DNA from 3 places in the Pseudarthrobacter sp. NIBRBAC000502770 genome. Region 1 is predicted to be linked to each of the others. Evidence: predicted binding sites of a transcription regulator. Region 1 holds the regulator's gene; each other region holds the start of a gene.
The links. Region 1 encodes HrcA, which represses chaperone genes, less so after heat shock. Its sites were predicted from a motif close to TTNGCACTCGNNNNNNNCGAGTGCNAA; they were not measured.
Positions count from the first base shown of each region.

Region 2: a site for HrcA is predicted at 8,911-8,937, ahead of groL (chaperonin GroEL). Genes of this name have one in related genera too.
Region 3: a site for HrcA is predicted at 1,078-1,104, ahead of groES (co-chaperone GroES). Genes of this name have one in related genera too.

Region 1 is NZ_CP041198.1:1,691,811-1,701,106, reverse strand. It holds gene lepA (translation elongation factor 4) at 1-1,259, shown strand, start outside; gene hemW (radical SAM family heme chaperone HemW) at 1,285-2,514, shown strand; gene NIBR502770_RS08185 (DUF4870 domain-containing protein) at 2,551-2,961, opposite strand; gene NIBR502770_RS08180 (DUF3097 domain-containing protein) at 3,083-3,934, opposite strand; gene hrcA (heat-inducible transcriptional repressor HrcA) at 4,105-5,118, shown strand; gene dnaJ (molecular chaperone DnaJ) at 5,205-6,332, shown strand; gene NIBR502770_RS08165 (16S rRNA (uracil(1498)-N(3))-methyltransferase) at 6,335-7,108, shown strand; gene NIBR502770_RS08160 (GerMN domain-containing protein) at 7,101-8,018, opposite strand; gene NIBR502770_RS08155 (PhoH family protein) at 8,430-9,296, shown strand, end outside.
Region 2 is NZ_CP041198.1:254,639-265,606, forward strand. It holds gene NIBR502770_RS01565 (TspO/MBR family protein) at 1-285, opposite strand, end outside; gene NIBR502770_RS01570 (peptidoglycan bridge formation glycyltransferase FemA/FemB family protein) at 406-1,539, shown strand; gene NIBR502770_RS01575 (peptidoglycan bridge formation glycyltransferase FemA/FemB family protein) at 1,662-2,978, shown strand; gene NIBR502770_RS01580 (threonine/serine exporter ThrE family protein) at 3,013-4,500, shown strand; gene NIBR502770_RS01585 (siderophore-interacting protein) at 4,507-5,346, opposite strand; gene NIBR502770_RS01590 (uracil-DNA glycosylase) at 5,360-6,130, opposite strand; gene NIBR502770_RS01595 (DUF3263 domain-containing protein) at 6,265-6,594, shown strand; gene NIBR502770_RS01600 (LytR C-terminal domain-containing protein) at 6,647-7,285, shown strand; gene NIBR502770_RS01605 (cold-shock protein) at 7,351-7,557, shown strand; gene NIBR502770_RS01610 (ABC transporter substrate-binding protein) at 7,587-8,825, shown strand; gene groL (chaperonin GroEL) at 9,116-10,750, shown strand; gene NIBR502770_RS01620 (ribonuclease HI family protein) at 10,916-10,968, shown strand, end outside.
Region 3 is NZ_CP041198.1:2,507,917-2,518,884, forward strand. It holds gene groL (chaperonin GroEL) at 1-549, opposite strand, end outside; gene groES (co-chaperone GroES) at 628-921, opposite strand; gene NIBR502770_RS12020 (hypothetical protein) at 1,208-1,588, opposite strand; gene NIBR502770_RS12025 (class I SAM-dependent methyltransferase) at 1,643-2,881, shown strand; gene NIBR502770_RS12030 (shikimate 5-dehydrogenase) at 2,890-3,708, opposite strand; gene NIBR502770_RS12035 (glycoside hydrolase family 3 N-terminal domain-containing protein) at 3,751-5,199, opposite strand; gene NIBR502770_RS12045 (glutamate--cysteine ligase) at 5,574-6,725, shown strand; gene tsaD (tRNA (adenosine(37)-N6)-threonylcarbamoyltransferase complex transferase subunit TsaD) at 6,844-7,935, opposite strand; gene rimI (ribosomal protein S18-alanine N-acetyltransferase) at 7,932-8,402, opposite strand; gene tsaB (tRNA (adenosine(37)-N6)-threonylcarbamoyltransferase complex dimerization subunit type 1 TsaB) at 8,447-9,118, opposite strand; gene tsaE (tRNA (adenosine(37)-N6)-threonylcarbamoyltransferase complex ATPase subunit type 1 TsaE) at 9,112-9,699, opposite strand; gene alr (alanine racemase) at 9,696-10,934, opposite strand.

The DNA of each region.
Region 1 (9,296 bases):
ACCCGGACGCGCCGGCCCGCGCCATGATTTTCGACTCGGTCTACGACACCTACCGGGGCGTCGTGACCTACGTGCGCGTGGTGGACGGCATGCTCCACCCCCGCGAACGCATCCAGATGATGTCCACCAGGGCCTCTCACGAACTCCTGGAAATAGGCGTCAGCTCCCCGGAACCCACACCCTCCAAGGGCCTCGGCGTAGGTGAAGTGGGCTACCTGATCACCGGCGTCAAGGACGTCCGGCAGTCCAAGGTGGGCGACACCGTCACCAACCTTGCCAAGCCGGCGGCCGAGTCCCTGCCCGGCTACGCCGACGCCAAACCCATGGTGTTCTCGGGCCTGTATCCGCTGGATGGCGCGGACTACCCGGTACTCCGCGACGCCCTCGAAAAGCTCATGCTCAATGACGCCGCACTGGTCTATGAGCCGGAGACCTCGGCCGCGCTGGGCTTTGGGTTCCGCGTGGGCTTCCTGGGCCTGCTGCACCTTGAGATCACCCGCGAACGGCTGGAGCGCGAGTACAACCTCGACCTGATCTCCACCGCACCGAACGTGGAATACGAGGTGACTTTGGAGGACAATAAGGTGGTCCGCGTGACCAACCCCAGTGAGTACCCCACGGGCAAAATCGCTGAGGTCCGCGAACCCATGGTGTCGGCCACCATCCTGGCCCCCAACGAATTCGTCGGCGCCATCATGGAACTGTGCCAGTCCCGCCGCGGCGTCATGGGCGGCATGGACTACCTCTCCGAGGACCGGGTGGAAATCCGGTACCGCCTGCCGCTGGCGGAAATCGTGTTCGACTTCTTCGACATCCTGAAGTCCAAGACCCGTGGCTACGGTTCCCTTGACTGGAAGGCCGACGGCGAACAGGTTGCCGACCTTGTGAAGGTCGACATCATGCTCCAGGGCGAACAAGTGGACGCCTTCAGCGCCATCACCCACCGGGACAAGGCCTATGCCTACGGTGTGATGATGACCGGGAAGCTCCGCGAACTCATCCCGCGGCAGCAGTTCGAGGTGCCCATCCAGGCGGCCATCGGCTCCAGGATCATCGCCCGCGAAAGCATCCGGGCCATCCGCAAGGACGTGCTGGCCAAATGCTACGGCGGTGACATCTCCCGGAAGCGCAAGCTGCTGGAGAAGCAAAAAGAAGGCAAGAAGCGCATGAAGATGGTGGGCACGGTGGAGGTGCCGCAGGAAGCGTTCATCGCCGCCCTGACCACCGACGAATCGAAGGACAAGGCCAAGAAGAAGTGACCACCGCGCAGCAGGGGACCCGCTGATGCCCAGCACGCTTCCCCTCGGCGACCCGGCGCCGTCGGACGGTCTGCTGCCTGCCCAGGCAGCAGACGGTGCGGCGGCCCGGGCCTTCGGCCTGTATGTCCACATCCCGTTCTGCGCGGTGCGCTGTGGGTACTGCGACTTCAACACCTACACCGCCACGGAACTGGGCGGCGGCGCGTCACAGGACGCCTACGCCCAAACCGCTGTGTCGGAAGTGTCCCTGGCCGGCACCGTGATGGCACGGTCCGGGCTGCCGGAGCGCAAGCTCAGCACTGTCTTTTTCGGGGGCGGCACGCCCACCCTGCTTCCGGCTGATGACCTTGCCCTGATCCTTCGCGCTGCCGTCGGCCAGTGGGGCATCGAGGACGGCGCCGAGGTCACCACGGAAGCCAACCCGGATTCGGTCACGCCGGAGTCCCTTGCCGTCCTCAAGGAGGCGGGCTTCACCAGGGTCTCCTTTGGGATGCAGTCCGCCGTCCCGCACGTGCTCAAGGTCCTGGACCGCACCCACACGCCCAGCAGGGTTCCGCAGGTGGTGCAGTGGGCGCGGGAGGCAGGGCTGGATGTCAGCCTGGACCTGATTTACGGGACGCCGGGGGAGTCGCTGGCCGACTGGCGCCACTCCCTGGAGACTGCCCTGTCCTACCAGCCGGACCACATCAGCGCCTACGCCCTGATTGTCGAGGACGGGACCAAGCTGGCGGCGCAGATGCGCCGCGGCGAGGTGCCGGGAATTGACGACGACGACCACGCCGACAAGTACGAACTCGCCGACCAGCTCATCACCGACGCCGGGCTCGGCTGGTATGAGGTCAGCAACTGGGCGCGGAGCCCGGAGCACGCGTGCCGCCACAACCTGGCCTACTGGCGTGGCGACGACTGGTGGGGCATCGGCCCCGGCGCGCATTCGCACGTGGGCGGGGTGCGCTGGTGGAACGTGAAGCACCCGTCCGCTTATGCCAACCGACTGTCCCAGGGGCATTCGCCCGCGGCGGGCCGGGAAACCCTTGACGCCGGAACCAGGAACATGGAGCGGGTGATGCTGGAGGCGCGCCTGCAGTCAGGGCTTGAGGTTTCGGCCCTCGGCGCCGGGGGCAGGCACCAGGTTGCCGGGCTCATCGCTGACGGCCTGGTGGAGCCGGCCGCCGCTTTCAAGGGCCGCCTTGTTCTTACGCTGAAGGGCAGGCTCCTGGCGGACGCTGTGGTCCGCCGCGTCCTTCCGGACTGACGGCCACCGGCGCGTCCAGGGGGAGGGCCTGCGCCGCTACTTGAGCCAGCGCAGGTTGTACTGGTAGCGGTGCGGCTGGCCCTTGTTGACGTGGATTCCTGCGGCCACCGAGAAGCAGGTCAGCGCCACCCAGATCAGGGTCGCGATCACGGCGAAGATGTTGCCAACATAGGGGATGAACACCAGGATGTTGGCCAGCACGGCGGCGATGGTGGGCGGCAGGCTGAAGTTCAGCGCCTCTTTGGATTCCTGCGCGGTGAACGGCCCGCGGTCGCGGAAGATCAGGTAGATCAGCAGCGAGGGGACACAGCCAAGGATCCCGCCGAAATGTGCCAGCGTGGCCCATTGGCGGTCTTCGCTGGCCGTGAGCGGCAGGGCATTGGCGGGGACGCCATGGTACTCGGAGCGGCCCTGGCCATCCCTGTGATCACGTGCGTTTTCTGCCACAGTCTGTTCCTTCGGAGATGCAAGTGGTGCTGACGTCAAATACGGGCGCGTAGTGCAATGCCCCTGAAAAAGGCGGCATTGCACTACCAAGAATACTGGCTTCCGGCGCGGTGTCCGCCCCTCAGGGCACGGTGAGGAAGTCGATGACTTCCTCAACCCGCCCCAGCAGCGATGCTTCCAGGTCGGCGTAGGTGCGTACGGCGCCCAGCAGCTTCTGCCATCCGAGGCCGATGTCCTCCTTGTTGGCGTGCGGCCAGCCGAAGGCTTTGAGGATCCCGGTCTTCCAATCCTGTCCGCGGGGCACGGCCGGCCACTTGTCGATGCCCAGGACCGCCGGCCGGATGGCCTGCCAGACGTCAACATAGGGGTGTCCCACGATCAGGACATTCCCGGCCGCGCCGGGGGATGCCATGACCGCGTCGGCAATGCGGGACTCCTTGGAATCCGGAACGAGGTGGTCCACAAGGACGCCGAGCCGCCGGCCGGGACCGGGGTTGAAGCCGGCAACCGCCGCCGCCAGATCATCGATGCCGTGCAGGGGTTCGACGACGATGCCTTCCACCCGAAGGTCGTCGCCCCAGACCTTTTCCACGAGTTCGGCGTCGTGCTTGCCCTCCACCCAGATGCGGCTTGCCTTGGCCACCTGGGCCCGCTGGCCGGCGACCCGGACAGAACCGGAGGCCGTCCTGCCGGCAACCGGAGCGCCGGCAGCCGGCCGCGGCGCCGGGGGTATGAGCCTGATGGGGCGGCCCTCCAGGAGGAAACCGAAGCCCAGCTTGAAGGACCGGGACTTCCCGCGGCGGTCCTCCAGGGCAACCACGTGCATCCCTCCGGACTTTTCCACCCGCGTCACGGCGCCTACCCAGCCTGACTGCACATCCTCCAGCACCATGCCCCGCTCCACCGGCACCTCGGGCAATTCCGACTTGGCCGGGGCGGAAATGCCGCGGGGCCCCCAGTTTTGGTAATCCATGGATTCGATCCGCCTAGCGCTAGGTCCTCCGCACCGGAATTTCGCCCGGAGCGGTACCAATGCTAACAACGGGCCAAGGCATAATAGACTGTTAGCACTTAGGCATGTCGAGTGCTAACAAGGTGGCATCTGGCGGGGCATGGGCCCTGCACCATGGATGGAGGTGGAGAGTGAGCGAGCCACGCAAACTGGAAGTGCTGCGGGCCATCGTGGAGGACTACGTCCACTCCCGCGAGCCGGTTGGGTCGAAAGCCCTGGTTGAGCGGCACCACCTTGGGGTTTCCAGCGCAACCATCCGGAATGACATGGCGGCCCTTGAGGACGAGGGATTAATCACGGCCCCCCACACCAGTGCAGGGCGGATTCCCACGGACAAGGGCTACCGGCTTTTCGTTGACCAGATCTCGGCGGTCAAGCCGCTGTCGGCGGCCGAACGCCGGGCTATCCAGTCCCTCCTTGAAGGCGCAGACGATCTCGACGACGTCCTGGACCGCACCGTCCGGCTGCTGTCGCAGCTGACCAACCAGGTGGCTGTGGTCCAGTACCCGCACCTCAGCAAGGCGTTGGTGCGCCACATCGAATTCGTGCTGCTTGCCCCCCGCAAGGTGCTGGTGGTCCTCATTGCCAACAGCGGCAAGGTGGAGCAGCGGGTCATCGACGTCGGCCAGGACCTGGGCGACGACGCAGTGGCAGCACTCCGCACGCGTTTCCTCGCCGCACTGTCCGGGACGCCGCTGAGCCGGCTTGCCACGGCGCTTCCCTCCGTCGTGGCCGGCACGGCACAGGCACAGCGGCAGGCTGCGCACGCCCTGGCACTTGGCCTCGAGGGGCTGGCGCAAAACACCAGGGAGGACCGGATGGTCATGGCCGGGACAGCCAACCTGGCCCGGTCAAACGTTGACTTCCCCCTCAGCATCGGTCCCGTGCTCGAGGCCCTCGAGGAGCAGGTGGTGATGCTGCGGTTGCTGAGCGAGATGGCCCAGGACCACCGCGGCGTTGCCGTCAGCATCGGAAGGGAAAACCCCTACGACGGCCTGGCCGAAGCGTCGGTGGTGGCCACCGGCTACGGCCCCGACAGCGTCGCCAAGGTAGGAATCCTCGGGCCCACCAGGATGGACTACCCCACCACCATGGCCGCCGTCCGGGCAGTGGCCCGGTACCTTTCCAGGATTTTGGGGCCCTGACCCGCGCGGCCGGAGCATGTTCCGGCCGGGAACAACGGGCCGGGCCGCCCGACTGAACGCAGTACAACAAGGAAGAGATACGAACTTTGAGCAGCCACTATGACGTCCTTGGAGTCTCACCCGAAGCTACGGGCGAAGAGATCAAAAAGGCCTACCGCAAACTGGCCCGCACCCTCCACCCGGACGTAAACCCCGGTGAGGATGCCTCGGAACGCTTCAAGGCAGTAACTCACGCCTACGAGGTCCTCTCCGACCCCCAGAAGCGGCGGATCTACGACACCACGGGCAACGAGAACGGCACGGACAACGGCTTCGGCGGAGCCGGCTACGCGGGCCAGGGCTTCGCATTCCAGGACATCTTCGACACCTTCTTCGGCGCCGGGGGCAGCTCCGGCCCGGCTTCCCGTGTCCGCCGCGGCCAGGACGCCCTCATCAGCGTCCGGATCGACCTTCGCGACGCCGTGTTCGGCGTGAACAAGAAGCTCGAAGTGGACACCGCCGTGGTCTGCCCCACCTGTGAGGGATCCTGCTGCCGGCCCGGCACCCACCCCGAGCGCTGCGACATCTGCGGCGGCAGCGGCCAGGTCCAGCGGGCCGTCCGCTCCATCCTGGGCCAGGTCATGACTGCGGCCCCCTGCGGCACCTGCGAAGGCTTCGGCACCGTCATCAAGGACCCCTGCAACGAATGCAGCGGCCAGGGCCGGATCCGCAGCCGGCGTTCGCTGACCATCAAGGTCCCCGCCGGCGTAGCCACCGGAACCAGGATCCAGCTCTCCGGGCAGGGTGAGGCCGGCCCGGCGGGCGGCCCCGCCGGCGACCTGTACGTGGAAATCCGCGTCAACAATGACGCCACCTATGTGCGGGAAGGCGACGACCTGCACGCCACCCTGCACATCCCCATGACTGCCGCTGCCCTGGGCACCGACGTCAACCTGGAAACCTTCGACGGCACCCAGGACATCGACGTCAAGCCGGGAACACAGTCCGGCGAGGTCATCACCCTGCGCGGCCTTGGTGTCACCCACCTGCGCGGCTACGGCCGCGGGGACCTGAAGGTCCACCTCCAGGTGGACACCCCGGCGAAGCTCGACCCGGCGCAGGAAGACCTCCTCCGGCAGCTCGCCAAGCTTCGCGGGGAACAGATCACCGAGGGAAAGCTCGCTGCCAGCGGCGGCATGTTCGCCAAGCTCCGGGACCGGTTCGGTAACCTGTAGCGGTGAGCAATCCCGTCTTCTTCACACCCGCCGGGTCGCTGGCCGGAATGGCCCCCGGCGGCCACTTTGTCCTGGACGGTTCCGAGGCACGCCACGCAGTCACGGTTAAACGGCTGTCGCCGGGGGAGTCGGTGGACATCGTCGACGGGGCCGGCACCCGCATGACCGGAAAGGTCGTCTCCGCTGCACCCTCCGGCCTTGAAGTGGAGTGCGGTGCCGTGGCCACGGATGAAATGCCGGACGTACGGCTGGTGCTGGTCCAGGCGCTGGCCAAGGGAGATCGTGACGAGCTGGCGATCGAGACGGCCACCGAACTGGGGATCGACGCCGTCATACCGTGGCAGTCGGAACGGTCGATCGTCCGGTGGAAGGGCGACAGGGCCGCCCGCGCCCACGCCAAGTGGGAATCCGCCGTGGCGGCAGCCGCCAAACAGGCCCGGCGGGCCTGGATTCCCGAAGTCCGGGCAGCGGTTGAAACAGCAGGGCTGTCCGCTGCAGTGGAGGCCGCTGACCTGGCAGTCATCCTGCACGAAGACGCAGTGCGCCCGCTGCGTGCTGTCCTTGAAGAGTGGCAGGGGAATGCCCGGGCGGGAATCCTGGAAGTCCTTCTGATTGTCGGTCCGGAGGGTGGAATCAGCCCGCGGGAAGTAACGAAACTCTGCGACAAAGGTGCCGTGACTGCCCTGTTGGGGCACCACGTCCTGCGGTCCTCCACAGCCGGTCCCGCCGCCGTCGTGCTTGCAAGCGACATCCTTGGCCGGTGGACCGCTACCTGACTTTGAAGGACCTCGTGTCCTCATTGCGGTCCGGCTCCCCGCCGGAACCTGCCTGGGCCACCCGGAGCTCATAGTCGCCCGGCGGAAGGTTGAGCGCCAGCGTGAAAACTCCGGCCTGCCCCTGCCCGGCGGCCGCCGTGGTTTCTCCGGTCAGGAAGGGCGATTTGCTGCCACCGTCCCCGGACTGCAGGATTTGCCAGTGCAGCTTTGCCCCCGGCGACGTGCTGCGGCCGGTGATTTTCACGCTGCCGCTGGGCACCTCGGTGTTTTCCTGGGGATCGATGATCCAGACCGGTGCCACTAGGCCGGCGGCCCGGGTCATCAGCGCGCCCAGCTGGACTTTTCCGAACGCCACGTAGTCCGTGTGGCCGTCCACCAGGATCCGGACCCGGACCTGCTGCCCGGTGTCGATCAGGCCCGAGCTGGCAGCGGCGGCGGTGGCCGTATAGATCAGCTGCTGGATGGCACGGGCTGCCATATCAGCGTCGAGGTTGCTGTTGAAGGCATCTGCGGAGACGTCAACGGTGATGATGTCCTTGCCTGAAATGGACGTGGCAAGTTTGTCCGGGTTCTGCCACGGCGTGAAGAAGTCAGGGTCAAGCGGTTTCTCTGACATCATGGCGCGCAGGGCGCGGGTCACCGGGTTTTCCTGTTCCGGGACGTCCCGGAACTCGCGGTAGAGGAAGACGTTCCCGCCCGTGCGGCCGATCCAGTACACGGGCGCCTTGTTGGAGGACTGGGTGGTTTCCAGGGGGGCGCTGGTGGAGGGAGCGTCCGGCATGGTGCCGCCTGTGGCGGGGACCGAGGCGACGGTCCCCGTGGGGGCTGGTCCGCCTTCGGCAGTGCAGGCAGTGAGGACCGGAACGAGCACCAGGATTCCTGCCAGGACGGCCGGGCGCAGGCGCCCCATGGGTCGTCCTGCCCTTTCGGGCACAGAGGTTTCCGGCACTGTCCTGCCCTTGTCCTTTCATGGCGTGGCGGGCCGATCCCCCTGGCGGCCTGGCGTTCCAGCAGATGCTGGATTTCCAGCATTACACAGGGGAGGGCCGCCCCAACCGCACATTCGCCTCCCCGGCCCCAACTGCAACGGGAACGATATGAGGCCGATATGAAGTTGATACCAAACGCTGCTTTTCGCTGCCCGCAAACGGCACTTCAGGGTGGCGGAGGTGCAGGTCACTGGCCCGGCAGGTATCCGGCCGGGGCGTGTGCTGGCGTAAGATAAAGGGACCGCCGGCAGGTGCCCCGTTCATCGGGTATCGGCTGCAGCGAACAACTGATGTCGATCTTTGAGGGGACCACGGGCCTGCGGGCCAGCACCATGACTGAATCAGCAAATGGTAAGCGCCGGCTCAACACGGGCGATGGCAGTCCGGGGGAATTCCCGCACTCCCTTCCCGGCATCCGGACCGAAGTAGTCCTCTTCGAGAACTCCGACCAGATGGTTCAGTCGCTCGGCAGTCATGACGAGGCACTGCGGTTCATCGAGGAGCAGTTCCCGGACGTCAACTTCCATGCCCGCGGCAACGAACTGTCCATCAGCGGACCGGTCAGCGACGTTCCCCGCATCATGCGGCTCCTCCAGGAGGTCCGTGGCCTTGTGGCCCGGGGCACCGTCATCACCCCAGCGGTGCTGCAACAGCTGGTGGCCCTCCTCCGCACGCAGTCGCTGCAGAATCCCGTGGACGTGCTCACGCACGACATCCTCTCCAGCCGCGGCAGGACCATCCGGCCCAAGACGCTCAACCAGAAGACCTACGTTGACGCCATCGACGCCAACACGGTGATCTTCGGTATCGGCCCGGCCGGTACCGGCAAGACCTACCTGGCCATGGCGAAAGCCGTGCAGGCACTGCAGCAGAAGGAAGTCAGCCGGATTATCCTGACGCGCCCTGCGGTAGAGGCGGGGGAGCGTCTCGGGTTCCTGCCGGGCACGCTCAGCGACAAGATCGATCCCTACCTGCGGCCGCTTTACGACGCCCTGCACGACATGATGGACCCCGAATCCATTCCCCGGCTCATGGCCGCCGGCACCATCGAAGTGGCACCCCTCGCCTACATGCGCGGACGCACCCTCAACGACGCCTTCATCATCCTCGACGAAGCCCAGAACACCACGCCGGAACAGATGAAGATGTTCCTCACCCGGCTCGGGTTCGGGTCCAAGATGGTGGTCACCGGAGACGTG
Region 2 (10,968 bases), 1.4 Mb from region 1:
TGTCCCATCGGCACGTTGGCGCCATACCAGCCACGCTGCAAGGGCCATTGCCGCATAGAGGATGGTCCATACGGGGCCGAACACACCATTGGGCGGGGACCAGGGGGCCTTGTCCGCGGCGGCGTACCAGCCCGTGACGTTTGCCGCCGAGGCGAGTCCGCCCAGCGCCGCCACGAGCAGTGAGGCCAGCAGGAAACCGGCAAGCCCAGCGGCCTGCACGGCTGCGCTGTACGGCCGGCTTCCGCCTCCCGCGGCAGCCATGCCTTGTTCCCCATCCAGCTTCATACCCCAACCCTTGTTGACCCTGCTGAGCTCCGTCAAGGTGGCTCGCCACAACGGGGTGGTGTCGCTCCAGGGATGCTGAAGAAAAGCCGGAGCCGCCCGAGGCTTTAGACTTGAGGCTGCATGTCCGCACGCATCCAGAAGTACCGAAACCGCGCACAAACCCGATTGGACACGGCCCCCTTGCGAGAATTCACCGCACGTTTTGCCACAGCCGAGGAAATTGAGAACTGGGACAAGCACGTCACGGCCAACCCGAACGGCGGCAACATGCTGCAATCCGCCGCCTACGCATCGGTCAAGAACGGAAGTGGCTGGAAAGTCCGGTTCCTGGTGCTGGAAGGCGGAGGGAACTCCAGCTACAACCTGGTCCTGGAAAAGAGCTTTCCCGTCCTGGGCCGGCTCTGGTACCTCATTAAGGGCCCTGACCTGGCAGGGGCAGCGGACCTGGGACCTGCCCTCGAAGCGTGCGCCCGGTTGGTCCGCGGCAGGAGGCTGAACGTCTTCACCATCAAGGTGGAACCGGACATCATCGACTCCGACGACGCGCGGCGGGAACTCGCAGCGGCCAACCTGGCCAAGGCCCCCAACATCCAGTCCAACGACTCCACCGCCCTGCTGGACATCTCCGGCACGGAAGAGGAAGTGTTCAAGGCCGTCTCCTCCCGCGCCCGGAACGCCATCCGGCGTGCAGAGCGTGAGGGCTGCCAGGTGGTCCGGCAGGAGCATGGGCCGGAAACCTACCGGACGTTGTACGACCTGATGGCCAATACCGTCAGCGCAAAGGGATCCATGCCGCTCCGCAGCTACGACTACTACGCCCGGTTCTGGGACGAGTTCTGCAACCGCGGCCAGGGCAACTTCTTCTTCACCTACGAGGACGGAAAACCCAGCGTCGGCGCCTTCGTGATCAACTACGGTGCCAAGGCTACCTACAAGGACGGCGGCTCCACCCAGAACCGCAAGCAATACGGGGATTCGCACCTGGTGCAGTGGACTGCCATTAAACGGATGCAGGAACTCGGCTGCACGGAATACGACTTCTGTGGAACCCCGCCGGCTGCGCGCATCAAGGACAAGGCCCACAACCTCTACGGCATGGGGATGTTCAAGACCAGCTTCACCAAGACCGTCACCGACTTTGTGGGCTGCCACGACTACGTCCTGTCCCCACTCCGGCACCGGCTCTGGGTCAACGGAGGAGAAAAGGTGTTCCGCCGGATCGAAACCGCACGCACCGGCCAGCAGTTCTACTGACCAGCCTCCACCACGCTCCAACACCGAGGCACCCGCCGGGCCGCACCCCTGTGCAGCCTGCCCCGAATACCGTCCGCCCCGTGAGCCCCCTGGCCGCGAAGAGTCGAGAAGAAGGTCACCCCTTGAACACAGTTTCCGCCGCTACCAGGCTTCAGTACGCCAACCTCAGCGACGCCGACTTCGAGGCCTTCGCCCTGAAGCACCCGCAGAACAGTTTCCTGCAGTCCATCGACTTTGCCCGCTTCCAGCGCGCCCGTGGACAGCAGGTGGAACTCTTCGGAGTCCGGCGCGACGGCGAACTTGTCGCCGCCGGAAAGCTCAACTTCACCACCACCCGGCTGGGATACACCGTCTGCGAATGCGCCAAGGGCCCCCTCATGGACTACACGGACCGCGAACTGGTGGGCGACGTCGTCGGGCTCCTCCGCAAGCATGCGGCCGGCCGCAAAGCCGCTGAGCTGCGGATCTCTCCCAACATCCGGTACATCGCCCGGGACGCCGACGGCGCGGAGCAGCCGGACGTCGAAGACAACCGGCCGCTGGTGGCAGACCTGGAGCGACTGGGATTCCAGCACCAGGGCCTGGACATGAACTTCGTCAACGTCAACTGGATGTTCATCAAGAACCTGGTAGGGATCCAGGACGCCGAAGAACTGATCATGGGCACCAGCTACCGGACGCGGAAAGCCATCCGCAAGGCGGAGAAGAACGGCGTCTTCCTCGAACAGGCCACCCTGGAAACCCTCGACGATTTCTACGGCGCACTGAGCCGCGCCGGCGACGAAAAGGGCTTCGTGTACCGCGAACGCGCCTACTACGAGAACCTGCTCCGCACCACCTCCGCGGAATTCACCAAGCTGATGATGGCCAAGATCGACATCCCGGCCTACCGCAAGTCCATTACCGAACGCCTGGCCGCGGAGTCAGCCACGGCAGCCGAACTCCGCCGCGAGGTTGAGGAGACAGGCAGCAAGAAGAAGGCGAACCGGCTCAAGGTGGTCCAGGACCTGGTGGACAGCTACGAGCGGAGCCTGAAGGACATCGAGCGCTTCCCCGACTCGGTCGGAACGGCAACCGTGGCAGCCATCCATTTTGTTTGCTACGGCGACGAGGTGGTGTGCGTCATCGGAGGCACCGTCCAGGACTACATCTACTTCAACGGCGCAACCTCCCTCTACTGGGGAATGATGCTGCACGCCCTGGAGAAGGGCTACCCGCGCTACAACTTCTATGGCACGTTCGGCATCTCCGGGCAGGACGAGGAAGGCCACGGCGGCTACGAGTTCAAGAAGGGCTTCGGCGGTGAGGTGGTCCAGCTGGTGGGCGACTTCGTCCTGCCGGTGCGTCCGGCCATCTTCCATGCCAACAAGCTCGCCAGGTCCGCCGCGGCGGCCGCCCGCACACTGCTGGGCAAACTGCCGCTGAAGCGCCCATCCTGACAGTCCATCAACCGCGCACAGGGAGGAACCGGGCATGACCAACCGGCCCGAACGGCCCGGGTCCAGGCCGACAACTGACGGCCTGCCCAAGACTGAACCGCTGACCCCTGCGCAGCTCCGGCAGGATGCTGCGGCCAAACGGATGCTGCGCCGCCTGGTCCAGGGCGAGAACCCTCCCACGGCTCCGTTAAGCATTGTGGACCGGCTGGCGGGCAGCCCGTACGCCAACCCCACCATCCAGGTGGGCGGCGTGGACACCTCAGCGCGCAAGACCTTGGACTTTGCCTTGCACCTGGCGGAAACCATGTTCCGTTACGGCGCCGGAGCCCTCGAAGTCGAAACCAGCATCATCGCGGTCACGGCCGCCCTGGGGCTGAAGAACATCGAGGTGGACATCACCAACCAGTCCGTCGGCATCAACTACGCGCCCAAGGACCAGACTCCCATCGCCCTGCTGCGCGTGGTGAGGTCATGGACCAACAACTACGCGGGCCTGGCAAAGGTGCACCAGCTGGTCACCGACATCGTCGCCGGCGGCGTGGGCCGTGACGAGGCGATCCGCAGGCTCAACGAGGCCATCACCAGTCCCAAGCCGTACCCCCGGTGGATGGTTACCGTGGCGTTCGGCATCTTCGCGGCGGTGTTCGTGGGAGTTCTGGGCGGCGGCCCGGTGTCATCGGCGATCGCGTTCGCGGCAAATATCGGAATCAGCCTGCTGGCCCGGCAGTTGGGACGCTGGCGGGTCCCTGACTTCTTCATCACCGCCAGCTGCTCCTTTGTGGTCACCATCCTGGCACTGCTGTTGTGGCAGCTGGGGCTCACCACGTCACCGTCAATTGTGGTGGTGGGCGGCATCCTGCTGCTCCTGCCCACCGGCCGCCTGGTGTCCTCCGTGCAGGACGCCATCAACGGCTTCCCCGTAACCGCGGCGGGCCGGTTCCTGTCCACCCTCCTGACCTTCGGCGCCATCGTGGCAGGAATCGCCGTTGCCTTCGTCGTGGGGGAGCTCACCGGCCTGCAGCGCATCGACGTCACCCAGACTTTCCCGCCCGCCTACGACCTCTGGGTCCTCATTCTCTTCGTGGCTGCAGCGGTGATGGCCATCGGCATCACGGAACAGACCACCTGGAAGCTGCTGCTGCCCACGGCGGCCGTTGGCGTCGCCGGTTACCTGGTGCTGCTCGGCTGCGGAGTGTTGGGTATCGGCGACCGGTTCTCACCTGCCATCGCCGCCGTCGTCATTGGCCTGCTCGCCCGGGTGGTGGCACTGCGCATGGGGGCACCGCAGCTGGTAGTGGCGGTGCCCGCGGCACTGATCCTGCTGCCTGGCCTCACAATATTCCGGTCAATGTACGTGCTCACCGTTGAGGAATCCGAGGTCCTGGCGGGCGCCGGCGGGATGCTCAGTGCCGGTGCCATCGTGCTGGGCACGGCAGGGGGCATCGTCCTGGGCGACGTGCTGGCCCGCCCCCTGACCCGCAGCCTTGCCAGCAACGAGCGGCGCCGGGCGCGCCGCCGCTAGCAAAACCTAGATCTGGCCGACCGGAAGTTTCTTTTCAGCCTGGAACACGTCCTCCACCCGGCCCTGCGCCCAGTAACCGGAGAGGGACACCTGGCCGCGTTCGAGGCCGCGCTGCTTGAACAGGACCTCCCGCAGCGCCTTCATGTAGCCGCGTTCGCCGTGCGCAAAGACGTCCACCATGCCGCTGGGCCATTCGGCGTCCGCCACGGCCTTGACCAGCAGGTCGCTGGAACCGGCCGGGGTGCCGTTGCGGGGCAGCCAGGTCACCTGCAGACCCGCAGGCGCCGAAAGGGGCTGGATGTCGGCTTCGGAGCCCACCTCCAGGAAGGCAAGGCCGGTTGCCCCTGCCGGGAGGGCCTCGATGCTGGCGGCGATGGCAGGCAGGGCCGCTTCGTCACCGGCAAAGAGATACCAGTCGGCCCCGGGATTGGGATTGTACGCACCGCCCGGGCCGGTGAACGTCAGGGTCTCGCCCGGCTGGGCCTTGGCCGCCCAAGGACCGGCGAGCCCTTCGTCGCCGTGGACCACGAAGTCGATGGCCAGTTCCCGGGTTTCCGGGTCCACCCAGCGGACCGTATAGGTGCGGGTGAAGGGCCACTGGTCGCGCGGCATGGTTTCCCGGACAACCTCCAGGTCCAACGGGGAGGGGTACTGCACGTCCGGCTGCGGGAAAATGATCTTCACGTACCGGTCAACGAACCCGTTGTTGATGAAGTCGCCGAAACCCTCTCCGCCGGCCACGATCCGGACCATGTGCGGGGACAGCTGCTCCTTGCGCAGTACGGTGAGGTTGACCTGCGGACGGCTCTTCTTGGTTGCGCTGGTGGCGGCGGGGACAGTGCTCATAGGGCAAGCCTAGCTAGGGCAGCGGCGGGAGTTCCCAGGTTACGCCAGATGCCCCTTGTTCCCGGAGCAGTTGGTTCACCCTGCTGAACGGCCTCGAGCCAAAAAACCCGCGGGACGCGGACAGGGGACTGGGGTGGGGGCTGGCGACGGCCGGGGCGCCGGCAAGCAGCGGCCGGACCCCCTCAGCCTCCTTGCCCCACAAAAGGGCCACCAAGGGCAACCCCGACCCGTCCGGGGCCTTCCGTGCGGCCAGCGCCGTGACCGCCGCCGTCGTAATTTCCTCCCAGCCCTTCCCGCGGTGGGAGCCGGCCGCGCCGGCCCTGACGGTCAGGACCCGGTTCAGGAGCAGCACGCCCTGCTGCGTCCACGCCGAAAGGTCGCCATGGACGCGCGGGGGAATGCCCAGATCGGATTCCAGCTCCCGGTAGATGTTTACCAGGCTGCGGGGGAGGGGCCGGGTGCGGGAGTCGACGGAAAATGACAGGCCGACGGCGTGTCCAGGCGTGGGGTAGGGGTCCTGGCCCACGATGAGGACCTTCACGCCGGCCAGCGGCTGGCGGAAAGCGCGCAGGACGTTCGACGGCGGCGGCAGCAGTTGGTGCCCGGCCGCCTCGTCGCCTGCCAGGAAGGCCAGCACCTTCCGCAGCTGAGCTTCCACGCCCTGCAGTGCCGCGGCCCAGTCCGGGGCCATGAGCTCTGCCAGCGGCAGCTCGGCCAGGCCGGCGAAGCTGAGCGTGTCCGCCGGGTCCTGCTGGAGCTCAAACAGCGCATCCGATTCAACCATCGTTCCATTGTCGCAGGGACCCTGTGGAGACCAGGCACCGTGCGGCGGCAGCCCGGGCCGCCGAATGACACTGCTGTTATTCGGCGGCTAGCATAGGGGTAAGACATTGACCGTAACCAGCGAAGGAGTGCGCCGTGGCGGAACCGGCCCGGGAACACCTGCCGGAGCAGGATCCGCAGAAGTCCCTCCTGGCGGATTTCATCCTCCGCGAGTCCTCCCTGTCGGAGCGCGAACAACAGATGCTGGCGCTGGAACGGCAGTGGTGGAAGTACGCGGGAGCCAAGGAACAGGCCATTCGCGAGCTCTTTGACCTCTCCGCAACCCACTACTACCAGCTCCTCAACGCACTGATCGACCGCGAGGACGCCGTGGCCCACGATCCCATGCTGGTCAAGAGATTGCGTAGACTACGTACGTCGCGCCACCGTGCGCGTACTGCCCGGCGCCTGGGATCCGACGCTTAGAGACGCTCCAGGCCGGGACAACAGCCGCAATCAACAAGGATGTCCTTCCACCATGACCAGATACGCCCGCGATGAATTCGACAAGGTCCCCGAGGCCGCGTCGCGACAAGGTGTCCACCGGACGGCTTCGGCCCCGTCCCGGGTACGGCTTTGGCCCATCCTGGCGGTGGGAATGGCAGCCCTTGCCATTGGGCTGGTGTCCTTCCTGATCCTTCCCAAACTCGGCTTCAACGCCAACGCGAGCCAGGCATCGGCAAGCGTGGAGTCAGCTCCGCTGGCCGGCACCGGATCCACGCCCACGGCCACGCAGGCTGCCGGCTCCGCCGCCACGGGGACACCCACGCCGTCCCCCTCTGCCGGGCCAACCCAGGTCAGCGAGCCAGCGCCCACGTCGTCGGCCACCCAGCAGGCCGTGGTCGACAGGACGCAGGCAGTGGCTGTCTACAACGCCGCCGGCACGGCCGGGCTGGCCAGCCGGGTAGGCGGCACGGTCCAGGCCGACGGCTGGCGGCTCGGCCCGGTGGGCAACTGGTCCGGCGCCCCGCAAAAGTCCTCCGTGATTTTCTATGCCGGCCCGCAGCAACTGGCCAGTGCCCAGCAACTCGCCGGGCTGTTGAACATCCCCACCGTGGTGAGCAGTACCGAGTTCCAGGTACCACTCGTCGTTGTCCTTGGCCCGGGTTACCGGTAGCCACACCCCGTCCAATTACGCCGGTCTGGTCTCCACCCGGCCCCCGATGGAAAGAGTTGTTGATCATGGCACTGGGAACCGTCAAATGGTTCAACGCTGAAAAGGGCTACGGCTTCATCACCGTTGACGGTTCCGGTGACGACATTTTTGTCCACTGGTCCGCCATCCAGGGGGAGGGCTACCGTGCCCTGGCCGAAGGCCAGCGGGTCCAGCTCGATGTCGGCGAGGGCGAAAAAGGTCCGCAGGCGGAAAACGTCCGGCCCGCGCAGTGATGCCCGCATTGCGTCCCGGAGCCCGAGCCATGCCGGTACTCGCGCTGTCCCTGGGAGCCGTCCTTTCGCTGGGTGCATGCGCCGGCACCGGCGGCAACGCCAGGGTGGAACCTGCCGAGGCTTCCGGCGACGGTGTGCTCCGGGTGGGCGTCATCCTGGACAACTCCGGTGACAACGCCTTCCTCAACGCCCCGCAACTGGCCGCCGCCAAGCTTGCCATCCAGGACATCAACGCCGCCGGCGGACATAAAGGCCGGCCAGTGGAGCTCCTTCCGGTGCACCAGGACCAGGACACGGCGAAGCAGGCAAGCGACGCAGCGGCCGCCAAAGCGGACGTGGTGATCGGGCCCACCGACTCCAGCCACGCCCCGGCAGCAGCGGACATCCTGTCCCGCGCACACATCCCCCTGATCTCGCCGGCCAATACCGCTGCCGGTCTTTCCGGGCTGGCGAGCGGAGGCTACTACTTCCGGACCGCAGCGGCCGACGTCGCGCAAGGACCCGTGCTGGCCAAACTTGCCAAGGACGCCGGCGCCGCCACGATCAGCGTGCTGTACCAGGAAGGCTCCTACGGCAAGGACCTCTCGGCGGCCGTCTCGGAGGCAGCCAAAGGGGCCGGACTCACGGTCCTGCCGGGCGCCCGTTTCAAAGCCGGTGCTGCCGCCGAGGCCGCCCGCTCCGCGTCCAAGGCCAAGCCGGACGCCGTCGTCGTGATTGCCCGCGAGGGTGCACGGGACGCCCTGGTGGAGCTGAACAGTGCAGGCGTTGCCGGCTCCCGGATCATCCTCAGCGACGGCGCGTTTGCCCGCTACGGGTCCGGGCTCGCACCCGGGACACTCGAAGGTGCCCGCGCCGTCGTGCCCGGGCAGCTGCCCGGCGCTGCGTTCCAGGCGAAACTGCTGGCCGTTGACCCGGCACTCAAGGATGTCTCCTTCGCCGCTGAAACCTACGACGCCGTCACACTGGCGGCCCTGGCCGCGGCCCGTGCACAGGATGACGCCGGCCGCTCCATTGCCGCGAACCTGGTCCCGGTCTCCGGGGGAACGGCTTCCTCCGGTGCCGGCGCGCCGGCCGCCCCCTGCCTGAGCTACAAGGAGTGCCTCGGTGGTCTCGCAGGCAGCCCGGACATCAATTACGACGGCGAATCGGGCCCGGTTGCCTTCGATTCCAACGGGGACATCACCTCGGCCGCTTTCTCCGTGTACACCTTCGGGGCCGACAACAACCCCTCTCTGTCCGGCCGGGAGACGGCGGGCCACTCCGGCTGATCGCCCTGGGCGAAGCGGACCCTGCCTGCGGGGCGTTACGCGTCTTTTCGCTTGCACTCTCACCTGGGGAGTGCTAATTATTGACTTAGCACTCTGACGTACCGACTGCTAAAGCAACGCCTGGTTCCGGCCGGCAGCGCACGGCACCGGTCGAGGAGCGAAAGAAACACCTCACTTCAGTGAGATCCCCGCCCGGAGGCATACAGAGGCCTCCGGCAAAGGATCGTCCGTCGCGGGCACTGCAGCGAAGGTTCATTCTTAACGACTGTCCCGAAAGGACTATTGCCGTTATGGCCAAGATCATTGCATTTGATGAAGAGGCACGCCGCGGCCTTGAGCGTGGCCTGAACACCCTCGCCGACGCCGTTAAGGTCACCCTCGGCCCGCGTGGACGCAACGTCGTCCTCGAAAAGAAGTGGGGCGCCCCCACGATCACCAACGATGGTGTCTCCATCGCCAAGGAGATCGAGCTGGACGATCCTTACGAGAAGATCGGCGCCGAGCTGGTCAAGGAAGTTGCCAAGAAGACCGACGACGTTGCCGGTGACGGCACCACCACGGCAACCGTCCTGGCCCAGGCCCTGGTCAAGGAAGGCCTGCGCAACGTTGCTGCCGGCGCCGACCCGCTGTCCCTCAAGCGCGGCATCGAGAAGGCCGTTGACGCCGTCACCGCCGAACTGCTGAACTCCGCCAAGGAAATCGAAACCAAGGAAGAGATCGCGGCCACCGCCTCCATCTCCGCCGGTGACGACGAGATCGGTGCCCTCATCGCCGAAGCCCTGGACAAGGTGGGCAAGGAAGGCGTCATCACGGTCGAGGAATCCAACACCTTCGGCCTGGAGCTGGAACTCACCGAAGGCATGCGCTTCGACAAGGGCTACATCTCCGCCTACTTCGTCACCGACGCTGAGCGCCAGGAAACGGTCCTTGAGGATCCGTACATCCTGATCGTCAACTCCAAGATCTCCAACGTCAAGGAACTGGTTGCTGTCCTGGAAAAGGTCATGCAGTCCAACAAGCCGCTGCTGATCATTGCCGAGGACATCGAGGGCGAGGCCCTGGCCACCCTGATCGTGAACAAGATCCGCGGCACCTTCAAGTCCGTCGCCGTCAAGGCTCCGGGCTTCGGCGACCGCCGCAAGGCCCAGCTCGCCGACATCGCCGTCCTCACCGGCGGCCAGGTCATCTCCGAGGAAGTTGGCCTCAAGCTGGAGACTGCCGGCCTGGAGCTCCTGGGCCAGGCCCGCAAGGTAGTTGTCACCAAGGACGAGACCACCATCGTCGAAGGTGCCGGCGACGCCGACCAGATCGCCGGCCGCGTTTCCCAGATCCGCGCCGAGATCGAGAACTCCGACTCCGACTACGACCGCGAGAAGCTGCAGGAGCGCCTGGCCAAGCTGGCCGGCGGCGTTGCAGTCATCAAGGCCGGAGCCGCAACCGAGGTTGAGCTCAAGGAGCGCAAGCACCGCATCGAAGACGCAGTGCGCAACGCCAAGGCTGCCGTTGAGGAAGGCATCGTCGCCGGTGGCGGCGTGGCCCTGATCCAGGCCGGCGCCAAGGCATTCGCCAACCTGCAGCTCTCCGGCGACGAAGCAACCGGCGCCAACATCGTCCGCGTTGCCATCGACGCGCCGCTGAAGCAGATCGCCTTCAACGCCGGCCTCGAGCCGGGCGTTGTGGTCGACAAGGTCCGCGGCCTGCCCGCCGGTCACGGCCTGAACGCAGCAACCGGCGAGTACGTCGACCTGCTGGCTGCAGGCGTCAATGACCCCGTCAAGGTGACCCGCTCTGCCCTGCAGAACGCGGCCTCCATTGCCGGCCTGTTCCTCACCACCGAAGCAGTGGTTGCTGACAAGCCGGAGAAGGCTGCAGCACCCGCCGGTGGCGACGACATGGGCGGCATGGGCGGCATGGGCGGCTTCTAAGCCCGGCCGGGACCTGCCCGCCAAACCGCAAAGTGCGGCCCCCTCTTCGGAGGGGGCCGCATTTTCCGTTCTGGCAGGGTTCCTGTTGGGGCCGGGACCGCATCCGGTGCACACCCCGCTGCGGAGGCAGGGCCGGGTGTCGGCCGCTTCTGGCAGGATGGACCAGTGACGATTACTGCAGCGGCTGATGGTTCGGCCTTGGGAAACCCCGGCCCGGC
Region 3 (10,968 bases), 820 kb from region 1:
TTCGGTCTGGGTGGTGGAGGACTCTTCGATGGTGATGACGCCATCCTTGCCCACCTTGCCAAAGGCCTCGGCGAGGAGCTCACCGATCTCGTCGCTCTGCGCCGAGATGGCGGCAACGTTAGCCACCTGGGTGCCCTCGACCGGGCGGGCGTTTTCGAGCAGGCGGGCAGCCACGGCCTCAACCGCAACCTCGATGCCGCGCTTGATCTGGCCGGGGGCAGCGCCGGCTGCAACGTTGCGCAGGCCTTCCTTGACCAGCGCCTGGGCCAGGACCGTGGCGGTGGTGGTGCCGTCGCCGGCAACATCGTTGGTCTTGGTGGCTACTTCCTTGGCCAGCTGGGCGCCAAGGTTCTCGTAGGGATCGTCCAGTTCCACTTCGCGGGCGATGGTGACGCCGTCGTTCGTGATGGTGGGGGCGCCCCACTTCTTGTCCAGGACGACGTTGCGGCCGCGGGGGCCGAGCGTCACCTTGACGGTGTTCGCGAGCTTATCGATGCCGGCCTCAAGGGACCTGCGGGCAGCGTCGTTAAACGCAAGCTGCTTTGCCATGGTTTTGTCCTTTCAAAGACAGAAACCCCGCACTGCCGGCCAGCATGAGCATGGCCGGCAGCACGGGGATCCGAAGATTTACTTGACGACGATTGCCAGGACGTCGCGGGCGGACAGCACGAGGTACTCGGTGCCGCCAGTCTTGACTTCAGTTCCGCCGTACTTGGAGTAGATGACGACGTCGCCAACTGCTACGTCAACGGGAACGCGGTTGCCATCTTCGAAGCGGCCGGGGCCAACTGCAACAACTTCGCCTTCCTGCGGCTTCTCCTGTGCGGAGTCCGGGATGACCAGGCCGGAAGCCGTGGTCTGCTCGGCTTCGAGCGGGCGGACAACAATACGATCCTCAAGAGGCTTAATAGAGACCGACACTCGGACCTCTCCTTTTCGTCAGCAAATTCGTGGACTGGAAAGCTTTCCGCCGTAGCTGGCAAACCGTCGTCGCGGTGCCGGCAGCAGCCTGGCTGGCAGCTCTTCATGTGTTAGCACCCTCCTAGGGAGAGTGCTAATGAAGACTCTATGTAAGGGTTAGCACTCGGTCAAGGTGAGTGCCAACGTTTCGTCATGGGCGTACACCCTCTGGCGCCCGACGGCGGTGGGCCGCCGGGGATGGTAGGCACCCCATCCCGGCAGCCCGGGTGGTCGGTGCCCCGCGTCGTCACCGGCCCAGGTCGTCGAAGTCCACGTCCTCGCCGCCCTCGGCATCGCCGTCGTCCTGGTTCCGTCCCCTGTACAGCACCCAGCCGGACACTGCCGCGGCGAGGAGCGCAGCAACGAGGAAGAAGATGCTCCCGGCCCGCGCGCCGTCGTACAGCCCTCGGATGTCCCTGGCCTCCTGGGTGTTGTCCTGGACGTTTTTGCCGCCCACCGAATAAACGGTCGCGTTGAAGGTGTCCAACAGGAAGATGATCACCATCAATGCGATGCAGACCACGGCCACCACGGCGGCGGCAATCAGGACGGGACGGGCGAACCTGGCCGGCCCGTGGTCCCCCGGTTCGTGGTCATCGGGCTCGCGGGGGGCTGCGCTCTCATCCATGGATTCAACAGTATCCGCATCCCGCGCATGCACTCCTCCACTAGGCTGGAACCCATGGCTCACGCTCCCCAGGACCAGATGGCACAGGACCAAATCGCACCGTTGCTGACCCCGGAGGGCTGGGAGTTGCTGGCGTCCCTGGGCCCATACCGCGATGAGGACTCGTTCGAGCTCAACGCTGCACTCCGGAAGGCAGGTCACCCTGCAGGACTCGTCTCGGCCGTCCTGACGCAATCGCGGCTGCGCACCAGGGCGGATTCCAAATTCGGCGAATTCGCCCGGCAGATGCTTTTCACGCAGGCTGGGTTGGAACAGGCCACGCGCCTGAGTGTCGCCGCCCACCACGCCCGGCGGTTCGCGGCCGCCGGGATCAGCCACGTGGCGGACCTTGGCTGCGGCCTGGGCGCGGACTCCCTGGCCCTGGCCTCCCTGGACCTCAACGTCACTGCCGTCGAAATGGACGAAACCACCGCGGCCTGCGCCACCGTGAACCTCATCCCCTTCCCCAACGCCACGGTGGTGCATGCCGACGCCTCGTCCGTCCCCCTGGACGGGATGGACGGCGTCTGGCTGGACCCGGCCCGGCGGGTCACCTCCAGCTCCGGCACCAAGCGGATCTGGGACCCTGAGGCATTCTCGCCGCCGTTGTCCTTCGTGGAGTCACTGGCTGCCCAGGGCAAGGCCGTGGGCGTGAAGATGGGCCCGGGCATGCCGCACGAGTCCGTGCCTGCGGGCTGCGAGGCGCAGTGGGTGTCGGTGGCCGGCGACGTCACGGAGGTGACCCTGTGGTTCAACGGCGTTCGCCGGCCCGGAGTCCGCCGCGCCGCGTTGGTCCTGGGGCCGCAGGCACCTGCGGAGTTGACCAGTGCCGAGGACTTCGGCGCGGGCCCTGCCGCGCCGGTGGGCCCCGTGGAGGGGTACCTGTATGAACCGGACGGCGCCGTGATCCGTGCCGGGCTGGTGGCGGACGTGGCGCTGCAGCTCGGCGGCCACCTGGTGGATGAACACATCGCCTACATCTGCGCGCCCAGGCTCCTGGCCACCCCGTTCGCCCGTGCCTACAAGGTCCTGGAGGTCATGCCGTACAACGTCAAGGCGCTCAAGGCCTGGGTAAAGCAGGAGGGCATCACCGTGCTGGACATCAAGAAGCGCGGCACGGCGGTCACTCCGGAAGAGCTGCGGAAGCAGCTGCTGCCCGGCGGAAAGAACGCGAAGAAGGGCGGTAGGACGGCCACCCTGGTCCTGACGCGCATCGGCGAGGACCGGGTGGCCATCGTGGTGGAGCCCGCCTGACGCACGCCTTACTGGGCGCGCATGAAGTCCTCGGCCGCCCGCACTTGGTCCGGCGTGGGACGCACGCCCGTGTACAGGACGAACTGCTCCAGCGCCTGGATGGTGGCCACCTCGGCCCCCGTGATCACTGGTTTGCCGGCCACACGGGCGGCGCGGATCAGCGGTGTTTCGGCGGGCAGCGCCACCACGTCGAACACCAGGCGGGCCGCGTCGATGGCTTGGGCAGGGAAAGCCATTGTGTCAGCTTCCGCGCCGCCCGCCATGCCGATCGGGGTGACGTTGATGATCAGGTCAGCCGTCCCGCCGTCGAGCGCTGCACGCCACTGGAAGCCATACTGGTCCGCCAGCGCACGCCCGGCGGCCTCGTTCCGGGCGATGACGGTGACGTCCCGGAATCCTGCGTCCCGGAGGGCTGCAACGGTGGCCTTGGCCATGCCGCCGGCGCCCTGCACCAGCACCGAATAGTCGGTAGGGACTTCATTGGTGGCGAGGAGCTGTTCGATGGCGGTGTAGTCCGTGTTGTACGCCTTGAGATGCCCGTCCGTGTTCACGATGGTATTTACGGAGTCGATGGCCTTGGCGGAGGGGTCCATCTCGTCCACCAGCGCGATGACGTCTTCCTTGTAGGGCATGGAGATGGCACAGCCACGGATGCCCAGCCCGCGGACACCCGCGATGGCCTGTTCGAGGTTGGTGGGCGCGAACGCCTTGTAGATCCAGTTCAGGTCCAGCTGCCCGTAAAGGTGGTTGTGGAACCGGGTCCCGTTGTTGCTGGGACGGGCCGAGAGCGAGATGCAGAGGGTCATGTCTTTATTCAGAATGGGCACCAGACCATTAAAGCGTTCCTGCGGGCATGCGCGGCCAGGGGCTCAGGGGCAGCCGGTTCCGGCCGGGAAGGGCCCGACGGCGGCGGGCAGCTTTCCCGGGGCCGGGGCCTTCCCTGCCAGTACGGCGGCCAAGGCGTCGAAGGCGGCATCGGTTCGTCCGTACAGTGCCAGCTTCACCGGGGCGCTGGACCCCTGGAGTAGCCAGGGGGCGTCGAGGGACACGGCGATGTCCCCGCCCGCCGGTTTGCCGCCGAATCCGATGAGGTTGACCACCGGCCCTGATCCCACGGCAATCCCGGCGCGCGCGGCGGCGGCTTCAAAACGTTCCCGGTCCCCCGGTCCCCCGCCGGCCACCCGCACGGAGCCGGGAACCAAGGGTCCGCTGCAGGGGCCGGAGACAACCGTGACGGCCGACGCCGAGACCTGGGCCGACAGCGCAGCCCCGCTTCCTGCCGGAGCACCCGCGCCCGGGGTACCGGCAGGCGGCGTGGTGCGGGCATGCCAGATCATCATGGTGGCCACGCGCTGCGCTGCCTCATCCAGGCGTGCGGCGGGAAGGGTCCCGGCGGCCAGGGCCTGGACGATGGCGGCGTGCGCCTGCTCCACGTCCGCAGGCATCAGCAGCAGGTCGGCGCCGGCGGCCAGTGCTTTCACTGCAGCGGCGCCGGCCGGGTACTGGTTCTCGACGGCGCCCATGTTGAGGGCATCGGTCACGGCCACGCCCTTGAAGCCCAAACCCCTGAGCGCCGCGTAGCTCGGTGCGGAGAGCGACGACGGCACACCAGGTTCCAGCGCAGGCACGGCGATGTGCCCGGTCATGACGATGGGCAGGCCCGCAGCGACGGCAGCCTCGAAGGGTTTCCAGTCCCGGCCCCGCAGCACGTCGAGGCCTGCCGGCTGGACGGGGAGGCTGAGGTGGGAATCCGCCGTTACCGAGCCGTGCCCGGGAAAGTGCTTGACGGTGGGGAGCACCCCTGCGTCCAGCATGCCCTGGGAGAAGGCCGTTCCCTGGGCTGCCGCCGCAGCAGGGTCAGAGGACATGGAACGGGCACCGATGGTGGGGTCCGAGGGGCCGACCGTCACGTCCGTGTCCGGCGCGAAGTCGAGGTCGAAGCCCAACGGCACCAGCTCGCCGGCCAGGGCTTTGCCCGCCTGGCGGGTCAGTGCCTGGTTGCCGGCCGCGCCGTAGCTCATGGGCGTGGGCCATTCGGTGAGGGGCTGCCCCAGGCGTGCCACCGCTCCGCCTTCCTGGTCTACGCTCATGATCCCCGGCCAACGCCGGCCGTCTGCCGCAACAGCCTGCTGCAACCGCTGGTTCACGGCACCCATTCCGGGCACGTCCACCTGGCCCCGTGGGTCGCGGGGCACGTTGTCCCCCATGATGATGGACCCTGCCAGGTGGAGGCGCTGGATGAGCGCCGCCTGCGCCTCCACCTGGTTGCCCTTGAAGAACGGGAGCAGGACCTGCCCGGCTTTCTGCTCGGGCGACATGGCCGCGACGGCCGCCGCCGCGGCGTCCTGGTCCCGCTGCTCCGGCCCCCACCCCAAGGGCCGGGAACCCGGATCAGGTGACGGGGAAGCCAAAGGGGGCGCCGGCGTCGTACTTGCTGATGCGGACGGGGACACCCCGGTGGGCGGCGCGGACGACGACGGCGGGGCGGCGCCCGGGGAGGCCGAGCAGGATGCCAGCGCCAGTGCGGAAAGGGCGACGAGGAGGGGGACGGATTTGGCAGGACTATGACGCGGGGGGAACGGTGCCATCAGTACGATGCTACCCCTGCACTAGACTTGAACCACCCGTTCCCCTGCCGGCAGCAGCCTGTGAGCGGCTTCAGCCAGCGGCAAACCGGACAGTAAGGAAACGTGTGAAGATCGACTTCGCGTCATCGAGGCAGTCAACCCTCGGTGTTGAGTGGGAGCTTGCCCTGGTGGACGGAAAGACGGGCGAGCTCGCTTCCGTGGCCAACCAGGTGCTCCGCGGCGTGGCTTCCCGCCACCCCGAGCTCAACGAAGACGACGAACATCCGCACATCAAGCAGGAACTGCTGCTCAACACGGTGGAACTGGTCACCGGGATCTGCGAAACGGCCGCCGAGGCCAAGGAGGACCTCAACAGGTCCGTCGCTGCGGTGCGTGAAATCACCGATCCCATGGGCGTGGAGCTGTTTTGCGCCGGCAGCCACCCGTTCAGCCCCCCGCAGCTGCAGCCCGTGACGGACAAGGAGCGCTACGCCAAGCTCATCGACCGGACCCAGTGGTGGGGCCGGCAGATGGTCATCTATGGCGTCCACGTCCACGTGGGCCTGGACCGCCGGGACAAAGCCCTTCCGGTCCTGGACGGCCTGGTCAACTACTTCCCGCACTTCCAGGCGCTCTCCGCATCCAGCCCGTTCTGGGGCGGTGAGGACACCGGATACGCCTCGCAGCGTGCTTTGATGTTCCAGCAGCTTCCCACCGCGGGCCTACCCTTCCAGTTCACGTCCTGGGCGGAGTACGAGTCCTATGTCCAGGACATGTTCACCACGGGCGTCATCGACACCATCTCGGAGATCCGGTGGGACATCCGGCCGGTGCCCGCCCTGGGCACCATCGAGATGCGGATCTGCGACGGCCTGGCCACCCTGGAGGAAGTGGGGGCCATTGCGGCGCTCACTCAGTGCCTGGTGGATGAGTTCTCCACCACCCTGGACAACGGCGGCACCATCCCCACCATGCCGCCGTGGCACGTCCAGGAAAACAAGTGGCGGGCTGCCCGGTACGGCCTGGACGCCATCATCATCCTTGACGCCGCGGGCAAGGAGCAGCTGGTCACCGACCACCTGCTGGAGACCCTGAACCGGCTTGAACCGGTCGCGGCCAAGCTGCGCTGCTCCGACGAACTGGCCGACGTCGAGAAGATCATCAGCCGCGGCGCCGGGTACCAGCGCCAGCGCCGGGTGGCTGCCGAGAACGGCGGGAACCTGCAGGCCGTGGTGCTGGACCTGGTCAAGCAGATGCGCAACGGCCCCACCGCCTGACATGCTCCTGCCGAAGTGGGGCACTTCGACACGGACACGCCGGCCGCCATCGTGATGTACGACGGCGGAGCCCGCCAAAGTGCCCCGCGACGGTTCGCTTTCGCCCGTCCCTGTGCCGTCAGGCCGGCAGCGAGACCGAGGTGACGGGCATCGAGGAGTCCGGGGCGAAGCCGATGCCGCTTGGGTCGGCGCCGGCCATCACCAGCTGCGCGCCGAGGGCGGCTACCATGGCGCCGTTGTCCGTGCACAGGTCCAGCGGCGGGACGTGCAGGCGGATACCGGCGGAGGCGCAGCGTTGCCCGGTCAGCTCCCGCAGGCGGGAGTTTGCCGCTACGCCGCCGCCCAGCAGGACATCCTTGATGCCGTGCTCCCGGCAAGCCAGAACCGCTTTGGAGGAGATCACGTCCACCACGGCTTCCTGGAACGCCGCGGCAATGTCGGCCACGGGAATCTCTTCGCCGCGGGCCTCGAACTGCTCTACGCACCGTGCCACGGCCGTCTTGAGTCCGCTGAAGGACCAGTCGTACCGGTGCGGGCCGGGTTCATCGGCCGTGCCCATATATTTCGGCTGGCTGAGGCCCCGGGGGAAGCGGATCGCCTTGGGATTGCCGGTGCGGGCCACCTTGTCGATGGCCGGTCCCCCGGGGTAGCCCAGGCCCAGGATGCGCGCCACCTTGTCGTAGGCCTCGCCTGCGGCGTCGTCGATGGTGGAGCCCAGGAGCTGCACGTCGCTGGTGATGCTGTTGATCCGCAGGATTTCGGTGTGGCCGCCGGAAACCAGCAGGGCTCCGAGGTTCTCCGGCAGCTCCTGCCTGCGGCCGGTGGCACGGTCGTCCAGGAGTCCGACGCCAACGTGCGCCACCAGGTGGTTGATGGCGAACAGGGGTTTTCCGGTGGCCACGGCGAGCGCCTTGGCGGCGCACACGCCCACCATCAGCGCGCCGGCAAGCCCAGGTCCGGAGGTTACGGCGATGGCATCCACCTCGTCCAGGGTCACGCCGGCGTCGGCCAGGGCCTGTTCGAGGGTGGGAACGAAAGCATCGAGGTGGGCCCGGGAGGCGATCTCGGGGATGACTCCGCCGAAACGGACGTGCTCGTCCATGGAGGAAGAGACCGTATTCGTCAGGAGGGTGGTGCCACGCACGATGCCCACGCCGGTTTCGTCGCAGGACGATTCGATGCCCAGCACCAGGGGCTGCGTACGGTTCATGCCTGGCCTGCTTCCGTTGCTTCGTGTCCGTCAGTTTCAGGCGCGGCCAGCTGGAGCCGCATGATGAGGGCGTCCACGCCGTCGCGGTAATACCGGGGGCGGATGTGGATCTGTTCGAAGCCGAACCGCACGTAGAGCTGTTGTGCCCGAGGGTTGTCGGCCCGGACCTCAAGAAGGACGTCAGCGGCGCCGCGGTGCCGGGCCTCGTCGATCAGCTGCGTGAGGAGCGTGCTGCCGATGCCGCGCCCCTCGTGCTCGGGGACGACGGCGATGGTCTGGACGTCAGCGATGGGCTCGATGCACATCAGCCCGGCGTAGCCCACGATGCCACCCGTGGTCTCCGCCACCAGGTAGCGCCGGGTCTCCGGCTGGGAGAGTTCGTCCAGGAACATCTGGACTGGCCACGCGTCAATGGGGAAGAGCTTGTGTTCCAGTGCGCCGACGGCGGGAATATCGTCCAGCGTCATGTCGCGGACGGTGACGTCAGCCGCGCGTGGGTCCGGGGTGGTGCTCACAATGCCCGCTTCCGTGGTCCGGGCACCTGGGCATCGGATTCGCGCAGGTACAGGGGGGTGGAGTCCAGCAGGGTGTGTCCCGACGCCAGCCGGGCCAGGGCGAACTGGCCGAGATAGAGGGCATCCGGCTGCTCCGCGGCGAAATCCGGATGGGCCCGGAGCACATCGGCGTAGAGTCCCGCGCCGGCGCCGAAAGCAGGCAGGTCCGGGAGGTCAGACGCGAACCCGACGTGGGGGCCGTCCTCCAACACGGGCAGCTGTCCGTCAGCCAAGCTGTACCGGGCCCAGTAGACCTCTTTGCGGCGGGCGTCGGTCACCACCAGGAACTCGGCGACGGCGGCGGTGGACTCGGCAACTTCCAGGGCCATCGCGTCCAGGCTCACCAGTCCGTGCAGCGGCTTTCCCCACACATAGGCCAAGGTGCGGGCGGTGGCGATGCCGGAGCGAAGGCCGGTGAACGGACCAGGACCAACCCCCACTGCCAGGGCGTCCACATCCTGCCCGGTCACGCCCGCGGACGCCAGCATGGCGTGGATTCCGGGGGCAAGCACCTCGGCATGGCTGCGGGTGTCCTCCGTGGCAAAGCTGGCCAGCACGCTTTCGGGGGCATCGTCGGTGACCAGCGCTGCGCTGGCCACGGCCGACGTGTCAATGGCGAGGATCAGCATGCCGCTCCCCCGTCCGGTCCGGCCAGTGCGGGGAAGTCCGCCCAGCGGGGACCGTAGCCACGCACGACGATGGTCCGGGGCTCGTCGGTGTCTTCGGCGTCGAAGTCCAGGCTTCCTGGGGTGGCCGCCGGGGTGGCCCCGAGCCCGATGGCACGGTGCAGGTCGATCTCGAGCCGGCTGTCGCTCAGGTGCTCCACGCGCTCATGTCCCCACTCGACCACCGTCACCGATGAATCCATGGTGTTTTCGAGGTCGATGTCGTCAATCTCCGCCGCCGACCCAAGGCGGTAGGCGTCCACGTGCACCAGGTCCGGGCCGCCCGGGCGGGGGCCGTCCGGGAGGTTGGGGTGGATCCGGACCAGGACGAACGTCGGCGAGATGATGCCCGGGCGGACGCCCAGGCCTTCGCCCAGACCTTGGGTGAAGGTGGTTTTCCCGGCACCCAGCTCGCCGGACAGCACCAGCAGGTCCCCGGCCTGCAGCACCTCCGCCAAACGGGCGCCGAACGCGTGGGTCTGTTCCGCCGTCGTCGCCGTGAAGGTCTTTTCCCAGTTGGCGGTCAGTTCGTCCGGCGCGCTCATGCCGCTCCGGCCTTGCCGGGCGCGCCGGCCATGGCCTGGCCGCTGCCAGCGGATTCGTCCTCGTTGATGAAGCGGCGGGGTACGCGCGGACTGATCCTGGTCACCACCTCGTAGTTGATGGTCCCGGCGGCGCGCGCCCATTCGTCAACGGTGGGTCCGCCGTCGGCACCGTTCCCGAACAGCTCCGCTTCCGCGCCCTGCAACGCCGCCCCGGATGCCTCGGCACCGAGGTCGATGACCATCTGGTCCATGGCGATCCGCCCCACCACGGGATAGGTCTTCCCGGCCACCCGGACTGGGCCGCCGGTGGCCACGCGCGGGACGCCGTCGGCATAGCCCAGCGGGATCAGTGCCAGGGTGCTCGCTTCCCGGGTGCGGTAGTGGAGGCCGTAGGAGACGCCCTGTCCCGCGGGCACCTCCTTGCACTGCGACACCAGTGTGCGCAGCGTCATGGCGGGCCGGAGGCCGAGCTCGGCCGAGGTCGTCCCGTCGAACGGTGAAAGCCCGTAAATGCCCAGGCCCACGCGGACCATGTCGAAGTGGGTGTCCGGGCGGGAAAGGGTGGCGGGGGTGTTGGCCAGGTGCCGGACCTCAGGGTCCACGCCCGCGTCCTCGGCAATGGCAAGGGCCTCCCGGAATGCGGCCACTTGCTCATCGGTTTCGGGCCGCTCCGGCTCATCAGCCACGGCGAGGTGGGAGAAGATGCCCACCACGCGCAGCAGTCCCTGGTCCTGGTACTCCACAGCCTCCCCCACCAGGCGGTCCCAGGCTTCTGGCGTGGCGCCGTTGCGGCCAAGCCCCGTGTCCACCTTCAGGTGGATCCGTGCGGGGCGTTCCTGCTCACGGGCCGCAGCCACGATGCGTTCCAGCTCCCACCCGGAGCAGCCAATGTCGACGCCGGCAGCCACGGCGGCGCCAAAGTTGCTGTCGGCGGTATGCAGCCAGGCGAGCAGGGGCGCATCGATGCCGGCGGCGCGGAGCGCGAGGGCCTCGGAAATGTGCGCCACGCCCAGCCAGGACGCGCCTGCCTGCAGGGTTGCACGGGCCACCGGGACCGCGCCGTGCCCGTACGCATCGGCCTTGACCACGGCCATGACTTTCGCGGGGGAAGCGGCGGCGGCAAGCCGGCGGACGTTGTGCCGGATGGCCTCCAGGTCGATCACGGCGGACCGCTCATGGTGGGGGTCCGGCCCGGAGGCAGCGCTGAATTCACCGGTTCTTGCGGGGTAGGTCACCTGACTGATTCTAGTGCGGGCACTTCGCGCCGAA